One region of the Bacillus sp. A015 genome, then DNA from elsewhere that is predicted to be linked to it. Evidence: a T-box and tRNA genes for the amino acid it is inferred to sense, from the RefSeq annotation. Region 1 holds a T-box; the other holds one or more tRNA genes.
What was found. The T-box of region 1 lies ahead of thrS (threonine--tRNA ligase). A T-box ahead of a tRNA ligase gene usually reads a tRNA of that ligase, here a tRNA-Thr.

Region 1 (8,432 bases):
GCATTATTGGACTAAAAGTGTCTGATGGTGAGACACTTGAGCAGAAAGGAGAAGCGGTATAATATGGGCTGGTTTTTTGTGTTGTTAGCCTCTGCCTTTGAAATCGGCGGAACCATTGGCTTGAATATGTTTAGTAAGAAAAAGCAAATCACGACAGGCATCCTATTTGTCGGCGGTTTTGCCTTATCCTTTTTGTTTTTATACGCCTCGTTCTCTTCCGTTCAAGTATCCGTCGCTTATACGGTCTGGATTGGACTTGGAACTGCGGGCTCTGTCTTGTTTAATATGATTCTATTTAAAGAGCCGAAAAACATAATTCGCATGCTCAGCCTGCTGCTGATTGTAATTGGTGTTGTTGGGCTGAAGTTGTTTGCGTGATTTAAAACAAAAAGGCAGGAAATCCTCTCCTGCCTATCTTTTTAATGAAGCACGATCTGTTCATTCATCAAATCAATGGCGTAAATTAACTGCTCATGTTCATCTAACAGAAGATATACTTTGAGCGGAGCAGCTGTTTGATCTGTCTGCTGCGTGAATAGCACACAAGTGAATTTTTCGATCCCCTCTGGCAGCTTGCTTTTCAGAAAAGGATGAAGAATAGGAGAGATTCGAAGGGTATCAACATCTTTTAGCCAAAGCTCATCTTGTAACGCAGGATAATGGTCAACCAAAAACTGACGAAACACTTCCAATGTACTCAAGGTAGATATTCCTCACTTTCTTCTATCTTGACTTCAAACTCACCTAAAAATAAACGTAATCAACTCATCATATGATCTCGGCACACGTATTTTCGCATACTACTTGAGACACAATTTCTCTATTCTAGAGATCAATTGTAGATCAACTGTACTGTCACGACTGTTTAGTATATATGACGTTTACTATATCTTCTCATTAACTCAACCACGAATCCAAACGATGGACCTATGATCATATTCTTATCTGTTTTCTTTCGTGATGAAACGACAACTTCCTGCTGAAAAATTCCATTTTTCTTCAAAAAATAGGTTAAATAGACAGAAAAAAGAACAGCTCCTCACTGTTCTTTAAAAAGTCGTAAAGTGCTTTGTCTTCATTACTTCAAATGTCCTGTAATGGAATGACTTCACCACTGGCTGCATCTACCCCATAATGACAATCCAGTTTTCCGCATAAAACATATTGTTTTTGTGCATAGTCATACACATAGATGGGTGTAAGCTCCAAGCACTCTCTCAATTTTCCAAAGGCTTCTTCCTTTGATAGGGTGATTTTATCTGGAGATTGGAATTCATCAAACATCCCACACATCTTGAATATTTGTTGTCTATCTATGTAATTGACTGCCTCAAATGTATAGGCATCAATGAATATCATGATTTTACCTGTAAGCACGCTTTTCTCTTGTCTATTTGCTTTTACTGTTGCATGAATGTAACCATGATCACGGTGGAGAGAAAGTAAGATCCATTCTCCGGTGTCGTTAGGATATTCCTGGCGCAAAAAGATTTGAACTGCTTTCAAACACTTATCTTTTTCTTCTTCTGAAATTGGCATTGTATCTGGTGAAGGTTCAAATGAAAAGGCTTGATCAGCTGAGATGACTTCCTGAATATTTAATTCCTTTATTACAAAAGGTTCAGTTATCGGTTCCTCCCATTCTATGATTTTATTTATATTGAAACAGTGATGTTCGTGAATCGTACTTTCAAATGGAATCGTTCCTGTTCCATCATTCTTAACATACACTTCTTCTAACGCATAAACAGGACGGATTTTATTCTGCTCAAAGGAAGGCCATTCAACCCTTTGCACTTGCTGCTGTGCTAAGCTCTCGATCATCTCAATGGAAAGCGAATATTTTTCAGCTCTCAGCATTTTTTTAGCTAGAAATGGCCCGTGATGAACAAAGTAAATGAGCTGTCCATGTTCATCCCATTTCACCTCAATCATGCCTGAAGGAGTCACTGGTACACCAGCAATTTTTTCTTCGAAAAGAAGTTCCCCTTTTTCCTCCTTTTGTAAGTGGAAATGCTCTCCATAAATCAAATCTGTTTCTTGTTCAATCCATTTGATGACGTCATTGGACTGGGCGCTATCAAACTGCACACCCTCCTTTGCATATGTCTTGCCCATGACAAAAACAGCACTCTCAACCTTTCCCGTATTCAAATTTACTTCTATTACGGCTGTGCCATCTGGGTTTAAATCGTCGTCCTTAGGTTCCGTTTCGTGAGGAGGAAACCACTCCATACACAATTTATAAATGGTTTCATTGAACATATTGACATATCGATAATACTCGTGGTTTTTTAAATGATAATGATCTAAGCCAAATTTCTTCCTTGTCTCGTCTATCAGATGCTGTATCGTTTCATTCATTTGTTTCACCTCGACATGTTAAGTGATTCGTCTTATGGAAGGACAAAGATGACGATAAAGATGAATATGACGATCACTGTTAAGAATCCTAAAGCCATTGCCATCATGTTTGATTCCTTTGTAAAGCCTTTTAATTGGCCTTCAGTAGATCGATCAATTTTTCTAAAGCGAAAAAGCATGGTTACATTCATAATAGCTAGAAACAGAACCAATAAGAAAACTAGAAATATAGGATCTATATCAAAGAATGGATTCGGTATATTTTGAATACTAAATGCCTGAAAGAACATAAGCCCACTCAATATCAATTTCCGAATATTCTCCATTCTCTGTTCTTTCTCCCACTCTTTCCCCAGTTTCTCTTTTTCATAAATAGCTACCTGCTCAAAAATAGGAATGAAAGACTTCGTTGATCCTTTTTTGATAAAGCCTAAAATACCTTGAAGAAGCATGAAAATTCCTAAACAAAAAAAGAAATGTGTAAATCGAATGTCAGAAATTTGAATGATGATAAAAAAGATCACGATCATGATGCCAAATATTAAATTAGAGGCGGCTATTTGTTTTGTTCTCATTTTTTTTAGCGTTGCTTGTTCCATGTAATGCTCCTCTCCGTTTCAAATGTTTCTGATGAGCGCTCTATCTATATTACGAGTTTATTGAGTAAATGTTTCAATATTTTCCCTTTGCATCGCATATTCGGTTTTTTCACAAATGAAAAGACGCCCATCCAATGAACGTCTAATCCTTCGTATCTTACTTGCTGAAACGCATCATATCTTTTCTTGAGCAGCCATTCTATCTTTTATTTGTTGAGCTACCAAGGGTTTAAAGTCTTCCATAGACATCTGCTCTGAAGCCTTTTCTCCATGTTGCCTGATATTAAGCGTTTTTTCTTGCATTTCTGTATCGCCAATCACAGCGATATAAGGCGTTTTTTGCATTTGTGCTTCTCTCATTTTATAGCCGAGTTTTTCATCCCGTTCATCAATTGTTACTCTTATCCCACTACTTTTTAATAGCTGCTGAACTTCCAAGCAGTGATCAAGGTGAACGCTTGAGACAGGTATGATTTGTACTTGTACTGGTGCTAGCCATAACGGGAAGGCGCCTGCAAAATGCTCGATCAGAATGCCAAGGAAACGATCAAGAGAACCAAAAATGGCACTGTGAATGACAACCGGCCGGACCTTTTCGTTTTTTTCATTGATATATGTTAAGTCAAATTTTTCAGGCATTTGGAAATCAAGTTGAATTGTGGCGCACTGATGGCTCCGCTCTAGTGCATCTTTAATATGAAAATCGATCTTTGGACCATAAAAGGCCCCATCTCCTTCATTTAGCTGGTAGTTGACCTTTAGCTGGTCAAGCACATTCTTTAAGGCTGTTTCAGATAGATGCCAAATTGCATCATCCCCTAATGCTTTTTCTGGACGAGTCGAAAGTTCAACTGAATACTCAAATCCAAAAGTTCGATATACGTGATCAACTAATTGGAAAATCTGTTTGATTTCAGACTCAATTTGATCTTCTCTCAAAAATATATGGGCATCATCTTGGCAAAATGTCCTGACCCTGAACAATCCATTTAATGCACCGCTATATTCATGACGATGCACCTGACCAAATTCGGCCATCCTGATTGGAAGATCCCTGTATGAATATAAGTTGTTTTTAAACATGAGCATATGCCCTGGACAGTTCATCGGCTTTAAAGCAAAGCTTGTATGGTCTACTTCTGAGAAATACATATTTTCATGATAATGATCCCAATGGCCTGACTGTTCCCAAAGTTCTTGGTTCATCATAAATGGCGTACTCACTTCTTCATATTGTGCTTTACCTCGCACTTCTCTTGAAAATGACAATTTGCCCTTTTGGTAAATAAAATGGCATACCTGGAGCTTCTTCAGAGAACATAAATAGAGATAATTGTTTGCCTAATTTTCGGTGATCTCGCTTGTTTGCTTCTTCTATGAAACGAAGATAATCAGCTAGATGTTTTGAATGTTGAAACGTAACACCATACACCCGTTGCAATACATCGTGATTGCGATCCCCTCGCCAATAAGCCCCTGCAACACGTGTTAATTTAAATGCCTTCATATATCCTGTAGATGGCAGATGAGGACCACGGCACAAATCTATAAATTCTCCTTGCTGATAAACCGTGATTGTCTCTTGTTTAGGGAGACCTTTTAAAATATCCAGCTTATATGGGTCATTCGCAAACAACGCTTCAGCTTCTTTGTAAGACACTTCGATTCTTTGGATCAGATGATTTTCGTTCATGATGTTTTCCATCTCTTTTTCAATCGCTGCCAAATCTTCTAAACGTAAAGTTCGATTTAGTTTCATATCATAGTAAAATCCATTTTCGACGACAGGTCCGATCCCAAGTGTTACATCATCATACAACCTTTTCACGGCTTGGGCTAATACGTGTGCAGATGTATGACGTAACACTTCAAGCCCTTCTTCCGAATCGAGTGTCAAAATAGACAGCACTGCATCGCTGTTTAGCTCATAACTTAAATCAACTGTTTGATCATTTACCTTTCCCGCCACTGCTTTCTTTCTTAAACTCGGACTAATATAGGAGGCAATTTCTGCGACAGTCGTACCTGCGGAAAACTCCTTCGCCTTTCCATCCGGAAATTGAATCTTCACCATGTTTTCTCTCATGACTGACACACCTTTCATTTTTTTGAAATAAAAAAACACACCCATCCCTCATAGAGGGACGAATGTGTGATCCGTGGTTCCACCCAAATTCCCATAATGCGTATTCGCTTTATGGCTCTGGTGCCGTAACGTGGCGTAGACGATATTGGATACTGTGATTTCCCCAATACAGCTCAAAGGTGGTAAGACAACTTTTCTGTGTTAGGAAGATTTCAGCGTGACTCCCCTCTCTGGTAACCAGTAAAAAATTGCTCATGTCCTTTTCTTCGCTTTTAATTTCTCCATATCTTACATGATGATGGGTAATCATGTAAAGATTTATTTTGTACATTGCTATTGAATTTTATTCTTTAAATGAAATGTCTTGTCATTTCACTCGGGCTATACTCGACTTGATACATAGGAGATAACGCATTCTTCACTTCTTCCGTTATACGCTCCCCTGCATGATTGAACTTCTTTTCCATTTCTACCCCATCTGGCAGCAAGTCTTCTGTCTCTTCATCAAACCAGCGGCCATACTGTATGGCCCAATTCCAGATTTTCGAGAGGAGCGCATCGCTTAGAGGTACATCATCTCTTTCTAAATGGCATTGACAATGTCCACATTGAAAAGGTTCACCACCGTAGGTCCCTTCTATTTTCACATAAGGGTGATCCTCAAACTCGCGACAGCACACCCATTTTTTGAAGTGCTGACCGAATTCTGTTAGTTTAATTGAGTAATAACGCATGGAAGTGCGCCTTCCTATCATGTCAAAAATCCCTTGATCAATTAATGTCTTCAGTCGATACTCAATAAAGTCATCACCGATATACTGTTCTAAATAACCTATCACTTCACCAATTAAGCGTGGAGTTTTGATGTACTCCCCTTCTGACTCGGACTGCTGAACTCGCTTAGCCATTTTCACTAAATAAGCATCAAATTCATCTTCAGGTACGCTGATCGTTTGTCCTTTTTGCCATATCCGCAGTGTATGATTTTCTTTAGCGAATGAAAGCCATTCGTTTTGTAATCTCTCTCTTTCTTCTTTTGCCACTGTGTAAATATGCTCTTTACTTCCGTACAAAATTTTGAATTTTTCAGATGTGATCTCCCCGGCATGTCGAAGGATCATTATTCTTGTATTTGTATTGAACAGCTGGTCAAAAGCAGTCGTTGTATTGATTAAAGACAATTCTATCCTTTTCTCTTTTAATAAATAGATGGCATAACGTAAACCAATTTGCTCATGTGCATTACTGCCTGTCCAGATGAGTATACGACTGCCATCTTTTATATCTTTTATTTGCTGAAGCATTCTGTGCTGATCGTTGACCATGTCGTCAAAATGTCCAAATTCATTTGATATCACGTTACGCAGCCACTCTTTACGCTTCGCTTGTCCTTCATGTTCATGCAAATGCAGAAGGGGTCCAATCGAATAAATGTCATCAAAGGCGATGATATCATCAGCCTGATCTTGCTTCATTTCGCGTAATGCTTGTTTTAAACTACCAGCAGGTGCTGCCCCAAATACGATATGTATCATCATCATTTGTCTCCCTTTATCTTACATTTCATTTCATCTTGACCTATTCATGGTTCTTGCGTCAATTCTATTGAGTCAATTTCATTCAAAAGTATGACATAGAAGATTTTAAAATCCAATTTATTCGCATAGAAAAAAGCCCTAACTCAAATAAGGGCTCGTTGATTTGATTGTTTTATTTTTCCTCCAACATGTGTTTAGCTGCTTCTAATGCTGAAGCTGCTTTAGGCCATCCGATATAAAAACTAAGGTGTGTGATGACTTCAATCAATTCATTCTTCGTTACACCATTTTCTTTGGCTAGATGTAAATGGTATTCCAGCTGATTTAGGCTGCCTGCACTTACTAAGGCTGAAACTGTAATCATACTTCGATCTCTTAGCGAAAGTTCCTCTCTTCGCCACAAATCCCCAAAGAGAACTTTTTCGGAGTACTCAACAAATGCTGGAGCAAAATCTCCGAGGGTTAAATTCACAGTTGGCTTAATTGGTTGATGCATATCTATTTCCCCTTCCATTCATTTCGTTACTTGATCATTTGAGCAAGTCCTTCTCCAAAGGACCAATTCTCCAAGTCCGTCTCAACCAGCATAATGAATACATTTTCTTTCGGTATATGGAGTTGGCTGTATAACTGGTCAGCTATTTCCTTATATAAAGACTGCTTCTGTTCGTAAGTTCTTCCTGAACCACATGTAATATGGATATATAAGAGACGATGATCCCTATCATGACGAAGAAGATAATTGGGGTCATAATAAAATTCTTCTTTCTTATGTGAATGGAACACCTGAAAGTAGTCTTTTTCAGGAACATGAAATTCTTTCATCAGAGCCTTCATGATCGTTTGGCTAATAGAAGCTAAGCTTTCTTTATCGTACTCATCTTCCATATAACTGACTTTTACAAATGGCATGTATGTCAACTCCTCTTTCTGTCTTACTTCATTTTACGTCTCAACACTCGTTTTGTATAATTGAATAATATATAAAATATTATTCATAAAACGAATGGAGATTATTAGAAATGGATTTAAAAGAATTAAAAGCTTTTCAAGCCGTGATTCAAGAAGGGACATTTTCAAAAGCCGCTCAAAAATTGAATTATGCACAGTCAACGATAACAAATCAGATCAAACGATTAGAACAAGAGTTAGGGTTTCAATTGTTTGTGAGAGGATGGGAGGCTGAATTAACCCCTTCAGGGCAATTGTTTGCCAAAGAGATTGATCAGCTGATTCTCCACTGGAATTTTGTATTAGATCAATCTCAAAAACTCCAAAAAGAAGAAGTCGGAACCTTGAATATAGGTGTCATAGAACCAATTGCTATCTCTATTCTTCCTTCAGTCCTTCAAACCTTCAGAAAGCAAAAACCGAATATCACATGCCACTTTATCATCGGTAATACAGATTTCCTTCACAAGCAGCTCCTCAAGGGGGAGATCGATTTTGCTATTGCAGGAGAACCGGCGATGAACCCACTTCCGTTTGAGGAATTGTACAAAGAGGAAATGTCTTTTATCATCGCAAAAAAGCAGGCAGATCAAGTTGGAACGATTTCATTGATCAAGGATCTCTATCAACAACCACTGATCATAGGTGGGGAAAGTTGTTTATATCACATGAAGTTACAAAAGGAACTCTCAAGAATAAATATTGAGCCGTTCACTTATACTATCAGCCAGATTTCAGCGATTCCGCCATTTCTAAAGGAATTCCCCTCCGTCGGAGTCGTACTTTCCTCTACACCATTGTCAGACGAGTTTGTGAAAGTTCCAATCGAAATGGAGGACCCTTTTATTCCTATAGGAATCTTATCTCATAAGGAACCCCATCTATTTCTGAAAA
Region 2 (8,432 bases), on a different contig from region 1:
TTTCCAAACATCCATTCCATGTCAGTATGGCCGTTTTTCCGCCAGCCTAGCCCGTAAGTTGGGTTCGTGTCTGAGGATGTTGTAAAGAGATCGATAGAAGCTTGGTCAAAGATGGTTGTTTTCCCATAGCCTCCTTTGTTGAGCATCAGCTGGAGCAGCACCGCCATATCTGAGGTGTTAGAGAAAAGCCCAGCATGGCCGGAGACACCAGCCATTGAGTAATATGCTTTCTCATCGTGTACTTCTCCTAGCAGGGTGTATCGTCGAATGTTTTCAAAATCGATCACACCATCTCGCGTATTGCCTAAACGTTCAGTTGCTGCAAAATGCTTCGGCTTGAATCCTTTTTGCAGCGGATTGAACATTGTATGCTTGAGACCTAGCGGCCGATAGATCGTAGACTCTACATATTGATCAAGAGGTATTCCTGTTTTTTTCTCGATGATCATGCCTAAAAGCATGTAATCAATATCACTATAAATATGCTGGGTACCTGGCTCGTATTGTAGAGGCACCTTAGGCAGCCATTTCATGGTTGTTTGTCTATCTTGAGAGAAAAAAGAGCCCGCTGATTCTTTGCTATAAAATAAGACACTGGATGGGAGTCCGGCAGAATGGGTGAGAAGATCCTTTACTCGAAGCTGATCTTTGCCGGTTACCTTTGCATCTGGTTCATCCTGAAAGTCTGGCAGGATGGATTGTATTTTTTCATTCACATCTAGTTTTTGCTCGTATACAAGCTTTTGCAGGGCATAGTTGGTGGCGTACATTTTTGTATTGGATGCCAGGTCGAACAGCGTGTTCTTTTTCATTTTCTTATACGATTTGAGTTCGTTAGACCCTTCGTATTTTTGCCTGTAGCCATAGGCTTTTTGATGGACGATCTTACCATCCTTGATGATGATGAGCGCGGCTCCTGGAAATCCTGCTTTGATATCGTTTTGAATCATTTGATCAACCTTCCTAAGCTGCCTGGAAGAAAAACCTACTTGTTCTGGTCGTTTTGCTTTTTTTAAGACGGGATATTCTTCAGGTGCTGTTTTAGACAAAGACGATACAGGATGGGAGCTAGTTGCAAATGTTTGTACTGGTAGCCCAAGGAGCATGAACAGACATGTCATCAAAAGAAAACATTTCTTCAATAGCTAGACCTCCTTATTGATTGGTTTCCTCGAATTCAACAGCCATATCATCATGAAAGCCAAATAAGTATGTGAAGATAAATCCAGCGACATATGCAATGAATAGTCCAATTAAGTAAAGAAGCATTTGATGCGCGTGAACGATAAAGGTTAATGGAAGACCTGATACCCCAATTGCTTTAGTGGCGATTTGGAAGTAGGCTTGAAATGCTCCGCCGATTCCAGCACCGAGACAAGCAGTGAGAAATGGTCTTCCTAGTGGTAGTGTGACACCGAAAATGAGTGGTTCACCAATACCAAGCATTCCTGAAGGAAGTCCACCTGCAATGGCTCTTTTGAGCTTTTTCTTATTTGTTTTCATATAAATGGCAAATGCAGCACCGACCTGTCCTGCGCCTCCCATAGCGAGAATTGGCAGAAGCGGGTCATCTCCAATTGAATTGATGAGTTCCATATGAATTGGTGTCAGTCCTTGGTGAAGTCCTGTTACTACAAGAGGAAGGAAGGTCGCACCAAGAACAAATCCGGCGAAAATACCGCCCATGTTTAATAGATAAGTGAGTCCTGAGGTGATGGCATCAGATATAAATCCGCCGACTGGCATGAAGACGATGTACGTAAAAATTCCAGTAATGAGTAATGTGATGGTTGGTGTGACGATGATATCGAGTGACTGCGGGACGAAGCGTCTAATTCGGGTCTCAACAAAGGCCATAAAGATGGCGGCAAGAAGAACACCGATGAGTCCGCCTCTGCCTGGTAGAATATTTGTGCCAAATAACATAATATCTGCGGAGGCTGGATTAATAATGAGGATACCAGCTAATGCGCCTAATGCGGGAGAGCCTCCAAATTCCTTTGCGGCATTTGTTCCGACTAATATACCAAGATAAGCGAACAAGCCTGAACCAATAACGGTTAAAATGATTGCAGCTTGAGATTTTTCATCAAGCCAGCCCGCTTGCACGATCGCTTTTGTAATACCAGTAATGAGACCTGACGCAACCAGTGCTGGAATGATAGGGATAAAAATGCTGGCAATCCGTCGTAAGAACAGCTTGAACGGTGTGCGGTTCTTTTGTGAAATGGCTTGCTTGTTTTTTTGTGCTTCGTTGTTCAAGTCATATGAACCAGAGGCTTTTAGCAGCTGTTCAAACGCACTTGATACTTGGTTGACGACGCCAGTGCCTAAAATGATTTGAAGCGTTTCCGCCTCAACGACGCCAATGACGCCATCAAGTTCTTTGATCGCTGTGATTTGAACTTTTTCATCATCGATCGGTGTAATTCGGAGACGTGTCATACAATGTGTATGAGAAGAGATATTTTCAGAACCACCACAGAGCTTAAGAATATCTTTCGCTAACTGCTGATATTTCTTTTGATGACTCATGTTGAATCCCCCTTTGGTTTTCGTTTCATGGAGCGGATGGCATGCCTAGTCTTGTCAATATATTGCGCTGTCTCTTCATATTGACGGGAAGCTAAACTGAGGAACAAGACATCAATTAAGTAGAGCTGTGCCATTCTAGAGGAAGTGGCAGCACTGCGGAAAGGTGCTTCATTGGAACCGGACGTCGATAGGTGAACGTCACATAAAGCAGAAACGCTTGTATGACCTGGATGCGTTAAGGCAATGGTTTTCACTTGATTTTCTTTTGCGAGCTGAAGGGCTTGAATGATGTCTAACGTTTCTCCAGAAAAGGATATACCAAAAACAATGTCGTTCTTTCCTGCATTTGCGATGACGGTGGATGCGATATGCATGTCAGTAAAGGCTGTGGCCGCATAATTGATTCTGAGAAATTTCTGCTGTGCATCAGCTGCGACGATGCCAGATGCACCAACACCGATAAAGTGGATTTGGTTTGCATGTAGCAGCAATTGAACGGCCTTTTCTAAAGCATCTGCATTTAAAATAGAGGCAGTATCCTTAATCGATTGAATCGAGTTTCCTGCTGTTTTTTGAATAATGGAGTGAAGTGGTTCATCTTGTTCGATATCTCGGTAGCCCTGTTTATCGGTATGCATTAAGTCTCCAGCAATCCGCATTTTCAAATCGTGATAGCCATCTAGTCCGAGAGATTTACAAAGGCGAATCACTGCAGAGCTGCTTGCACCGGCAGCCTGACTGATTTCATGCACTGTGCTTTTAATGACTTTGTCAGGATGGGCAAGGATATAGTCTGCAATGATTTTTTCGGATTGGGGGAGCTTTGCTTTCATTGTGTGTAATAGGGTGAGTCCACCTGCTGACATGAGCACTGCCTCCTTTAGGATTGATGACGTAAGATGGCTTTGTCGATATGGCCATTCGTTTTGTTGAGTAAGTCCTGTGCTGTCTTCTTGTCTGTGTTTGTTTGGAGCATGACGATGGCGGTTTTGACTTCTAAATCTGCCGCTTCAAGTGTTTTCACGGCTTGTTCGTAGGAAGCGTTTGTCACATGTTGAATGATGGTGATGGCGCGTTCTTTTAGTTTATGATTGCTTACTTTTACATCAACCATCAGGTTTTCATATACTTTGCCTTGTCTGATCATGACAGAGGTGGAAAGCATATTTAAAATCATTTTATGAGCGGATGCGGCTTTCATTCGTGTTGACCCAGTGATGGCTTCAGGTCCAACGACGACTTCAATGGCGCAGTCTGCCAGCTCGCTAATTTCTGCTTGTTCATTGCAGCTGAGGGCTACTGTTTTTGCTCCAATGGATCTTGCGTAGTTTAAAGCACCGATGATATAGGGCGTCCTACCGCTAGCGGCAATGCCGACGACAGTATCTTTTGACGTGAGGTGGATGTGTACTAAATCCTGTTTGCCGGCTTCTTCACTGTCTTCCACATCTTCGGCAGCATGTGAAAACGCGGAGTCTCCACCTGCCATGATGCCTACAATGACATCAGGTGAGACGCTATAGGTTGGTGGACATTCAACAGCGTCCATCACGCCAATTCTGCCGCTTGTTCCAGCGCCTAAATAAATGAGTCTGCCTCCATTCGAGATGGATTCATAGGCAAAGTCACTTGCTGTTTTCACATGTGGAAGTACACGATTGACCGCTTGAGCGACTTTCATATCTTCTTGATTGATCATTTGGAGCATTGCGAGCGGATCTGCTTGTGAAATTCCCATTGTGTTGGGGTTTCTTGATTCTGTTGTCAAAGAACGCAGTTGAGATGGCTGCATGTGACATACCTCCTTATTTCTTCATTTTCAGTATATTGAGTATGATATGAAGTTTCAATATTATATTTAAATACTGAAATTATATTTTAATCAAAATGTCGTGCTGAAAGGTGGTTAATTGTTAGAAAATAAAAAAAATAAAATTCCCCTTTACAAAAGGGGGACAACCTGTATATAATAACTTTTGTCAGCTTCACGGAAACAGTAAACTTGACAAACTGGCCCGTTGGTCAAGCGGTTAAGACACCGCCCTTTCACGGCGGTAACACGGGTTCGAATCCCGTACGGGTCACCATGATGTGGAGGATTAGCTCAGCTGGGAGAGCATCTGCCTTACAAGCAGAGGGTCGGCGGTTCGAGCCCGTCATCCTCCACCATATGCCGGTGTAGCTCAACTGGTAGAGCAACTGACTTGTAATCAGTAGGTTGGGGGTTCAAGTCCTCTTGCCGGCACTGTTTTTTCTTTATCAATTCCATATGTGGAGGGGTAGCGAAGTGGCTAAACGCGGCGGACTGTAAATCCGCTCCCTCCGGGTTCGGCGGTTCGAATCCGCCCCCCTCCACCATTTTTGGGCTATAGCCAAGCGGTAAGGCAACGGACTTTGACTCCGTCATGCGTTGGTTCGAATCCAGCTAGCCCAGTTAAGACACCTTTTTCAAAAAGGTGTCTTTTTTTATGTTAGCAGAGGGAATGTATAACTATTCAAAATGTTGTCAAGTTGAGTCAGGAGGCATCGAGAAAGTAAAATATAAGCATGAACAGAAAGGGGATGTACATATGGGAGATCAAAAGAAGGTCACGATTGTCGGGGTTCCGATGGACTTGGGTCAAACGAGAAGGGGCGTCGATATGGGACCGAGTGCGATTCGATGTGCTGGCGTAAAAGAAAAATTGGAATCGCTCTCATTTGATGTGGAGGATCTCGGGGATATTCCAGTCGAGCAAAGAGACGATGAGAAAGGTTTATATACAAGTGAAAAATTAAAAAATCTAACGGAGAATGCTGGTGCCAATCAGCTGCTTGCTGAAAAGGTTGACAGTATTGTGCAGTCAGGTTCGTTTCCACTGATTTTAGGCGGTGATCACAGCATTGCGATTGGCACACTTGCCGGTGTAGCTAAGCATTATGAAAACTTGGGTGTCATTTGGTATGATGCGCACGGTGATTTAAATACGGAGGAAACTTCTCCTTCTGGAAATATTCATGGCATGCCGCTTGCTGTCAGTCTTGGCCTTGGGCATGCTGATTTAACGAACATTGGTGGTTATTCTCCTAAATTGAAACCTGAAAATGTCGTATTAATTGGTGCTCGTTCCTTAGATGAAGGAGAGCGGCAGTTGATTAGAGAAAAAGGTATGAAGGTGTATACGATGCATGAAATTGATCGTTTAGGGATGACAAGGGTGATGGAGGAAGCTATTGCGTATTTAAAGGAAAGAACAGATGGTGTCCACCTATCGCTTGATTTAGATGGGCTAGATCCAGCGGAATGCCCTGGTGTAGGAACTCCTGTGGCAGGCGGCATTAGTTATCGTGAGAGTCACCTTGCAATGGAGCTTTTAGAGGAAGCAGGTATTTTAACTTCAGCCGAATTTGTGGAGGTAAATCCAGTATTAGATGAGAAAAATAAAACAGCAGAAGCGGCAGTTGCTTTAATTGGTTCTTTAATGGGTGAAAAGTTATTGTAGAGCGGGACTTGTTCCTGTTTTTTTTATTTTGGGGAAATTTAAGGATATATTAAGGTTTTTACCGGCTGATAAGCGTAACACGCTGTCAAAAATTTGTTACACTATTTTTTAGAGGAGAATGAAACCTTTTGGAAAGAGGTTCGTATACAATAAAGACCGGTGAAGGCAGAGGTTGAATATACTATGGACACAATGATTAAAAAGAGAATTAAGCAAGTGAAAAAAGGCGACCAAAACGCATTTACAGACATCGTAGACCTGTATAAAGACAAAATTTATCAGTTGTGCTACCGTATGCTTGGGAATGCACACGAAGCGGAGGATATTGCGCAGGAGGCGTTTATTCGTGCCTATGTGAATATTGAGAGCTTTGATGTGAATCGTAAGTTTTCCACGTGGCTGTACCGCATTGCAACCAACCTGACCATCGACCGTATTCGCAAAAAAAAGCCGGATTATTATTTAGATGCAGAGGTGGCAGGAACAGAAGGACTGAATATGTATTCTCAAATTGCTGCTGATGGCATTTTGCCAGAGGATGAGGTGGTATCTCTTGAGTTATCGAGTACCATTCAGCAAAAAATTCTAAGATTACCCGATAAATATCGTTCGGTCATCGTATTAAAGTATATTGATGAACTCTCGTTAAAAGAAATTAGTGAGATTCTGAATATACCAGTTGGTACGGTGAAAACGAGAATACACAGGGGTAGAGAGGCTCTCCGGAAACAGTTGAGAGACCTTTGAGTGAGGTGATTTTGATGAGCTGTCAGGATAGAGTCGTCCAGCTTATGCATCAGTATTTAGACCGGGATATCATGCCCGAAGACGAAAAAGAATTAAAGAGCCATCTGCAATCGTGTGAGGAGTGCCGTACTCATTTTCAACAAATTGAGAAATCCATTGCGCTAGTGCAGAGTACATCTCATATAGAAGCACCATCTGATATCACTGCAAAGGTGATGGCAGGTCTTCCAAAGGAGAAAAAGCGTGTGTCGGTTCAAAGATGGATCAAAGCTCACCCGCTGATCGTAGCCGCTGCCCTCTTTCTCATTTTGATGGGAGGCAGTCTGTTTACAAGCTGGAATACCGATCATAATTTCAGTGTGTCAAAGCAGCCGAATCTCGTGGTTGAAAATGATACAGTGACCGTGCCTAAAGGGGAAACCGTCAAAGGTGATGTCACTGTCAAAAATGGCAAGCTGATTGTAGAAGGCAAGGTTGATGGAAATGTCACAGTCGTCAATGGGGAACAGCTGACTGCTTCTGCCGGACAAGTCACTGGTCAAATCAATGAAATTAATGAAGTGTTTGATTGGATCTGGTACAAAATGAAATCCACAGCACAAAACGTGATGCGGGTCATTGGGCCAGAGGAGCAAAAGTAAATCAAACAGCATGGAGCAGTCTCTTAGGGGCTGCTCTTTTTCTATATCATTGCTCAGATTCACGCATACTAGAAAGCCAGCCATATATGGCAACTATTTTCCTTGCTGAAATAAAATGTGGTATAATAGCCTCGCTATGTATTTACACATAGGCTTTTTTTATAAAAAAATGCATCACACGAAGAAACTTGAAAATTCTGGAGGACGAGGAAATGGCTTTAGGGGATATTCCTTTTTTGCAGTACCTCGGTAATGCTGTTGATATACTCGTTGTTTGGTATGTGATATATAAATTAATGATGGTCATCCGCGGAACAAAAGCGGTTCAGCTTTTAAAGGGAATTGTGGTCATTGTTCTCGTCAGGATGGGAAGTGCGTATCTCGGTCTTAACACACTTCAATGGCTGATGGATCAAGCGATTACGTGGGGGTTCCTTGCGATCATTATTATTTTTCAGCCAGAGCTAAGGAGAGCGCTTGAGCAGCTTGGGCGCGGCCGTTTCTTCTCAAGAAGCGGGACACCTGTAGAGGAACAGCAGCAGAAAACGATCGAGGCAATTACAAAAGCAATTAACTATATGGCAAAACGCAGAATAGGAGCGCTGCTGACAATTGAGCGCGATACTGGGATGAATGATTACATAGAGACAGGAATTCCTTTGAATGCAAAGGTGAGTTCTGAGCTGCTGATTAATATTTTCATTCCGAATACACCGCTTCATGACGGTGCTGTCATTATGAAGCGTGATGAGATTGCAGCTGCAGCTTGTTATTTACCGCTGTCAGAAAGTCCTTTTATCTCTAAGGAACTCGGAACGCGCCACCGGGCGGCAGTTGGTATTAGTGAAGTGACAGACAGCTTAACCGTCATCGTCTCTGAGGAGACAGGCGGCATTAGTGTCGCAAGAAATGGTGATCTCCATCGAGAATTGACAGAAGAAGCGCTTGAAGAAATGCTGATTGCTGAATTTAGTAAGAACAGCAAAGATGCTTCCTCGACCAAATGGTATTGGAGGGGCAAGAAAAA

Region 2: it encodes a tRNA-Thr, which carries the amino acid that the T-box ahead of thrS (threonine--tRNA ligase) is inferred to sense. The anticodon was not compared.

Annotation. Positions count from the first base shown of each region.
Region 1 is NZ_JBSPZB010000019.1:44,494-52,925, forward strand. It holds gene ACSLGF_RS14900 (DMT family transporter) at 1-62, shown strand, start outside; gene ACSLGF_RS14905 (DMT family transporter) at 64-378, shown strand; gene ACSLGF_RS14910 (hypothetical protein) at 420-701, opposite strand; gene ACSLGF_RS14915 (hypothetical protein) at 1,084-2,364, opposite strand; gene ACSLGF_RS14920 (hypothetical protein) at 2,397-2,963, opposite strand; partial or broken gene thrS (threonine--tRNA ligase) at 3,138-5,049, opposite strand; T-box leader at 5,101-5,325, opposite strand; gene ACSLGF_RS14930 (DUF1835 domain-containing protein) at 5,400-6,587, opposite strand; gene ACSLGF_RS14935 (carboxymuconolactone decarboxylase family protein) at 6,760-7,083, opposite strand; gene ACSLGF_RS14940 (tautomerase family protein) at 7,110-7,499, opposite strand; gene ACSLGF_RS14945 (LysR family transcriptional regulator) at 7,610-8,432, shown strand, end outside.
Region 2 is NZ_JBSPZB010000012.1:90,686-99,117, reverse strand. It holds gene pbp4b (penicillin binding protein PBP4B) at 1-1,142, opposite strand, end outside; gene ACSLGF_RS11950 (PTS transporter subunit EIIC) at 1,156-2,535, opposite strand; gene ACSLGF_RS11945 (MurR/RpiR family transcriptional regulator) at 2,532-3,401, opposite strand; gene murQ (N-acetylmuramic acid 6-phosphate etherase) at 3,416-4,327, opposite strand; tRNA gene ACSLGF_RS11935 (tRNA-Glu) at 4,548-4,622, shown strand; tRNA gene ACSLGF_RS11930 (tRNA-Val) at 4,629-4,704, shown strand; tRNA gene ACSLGF_RS11925 (tRNA-Thr) at 4,708-4,780, shown strand; tRNA gene ACSLGF_RS11920 (tRNA-Tyr) at 4,809-4,893, shown strand; tRNA gene ACSLGF_RS11915 (tRNA-Gln) at 4,898-4,969, shown strand; gene rocF (arginase) at 5,106-6,017, shown strand; gene sigW (RNA polymerase sigma factor SigW) at 6,201-6,764, shown strand; gene rsiW (anti-sigma-W factor RsiW) at 6,779-7,405, shown strand; gene cdaA (diadenylate cyclase CdaA) at 7,618-8,432, shown strand, end outside; gene ACSLGF_RS11890 (CdaR family protein) at 8,432-8,432, shown strand, end outside.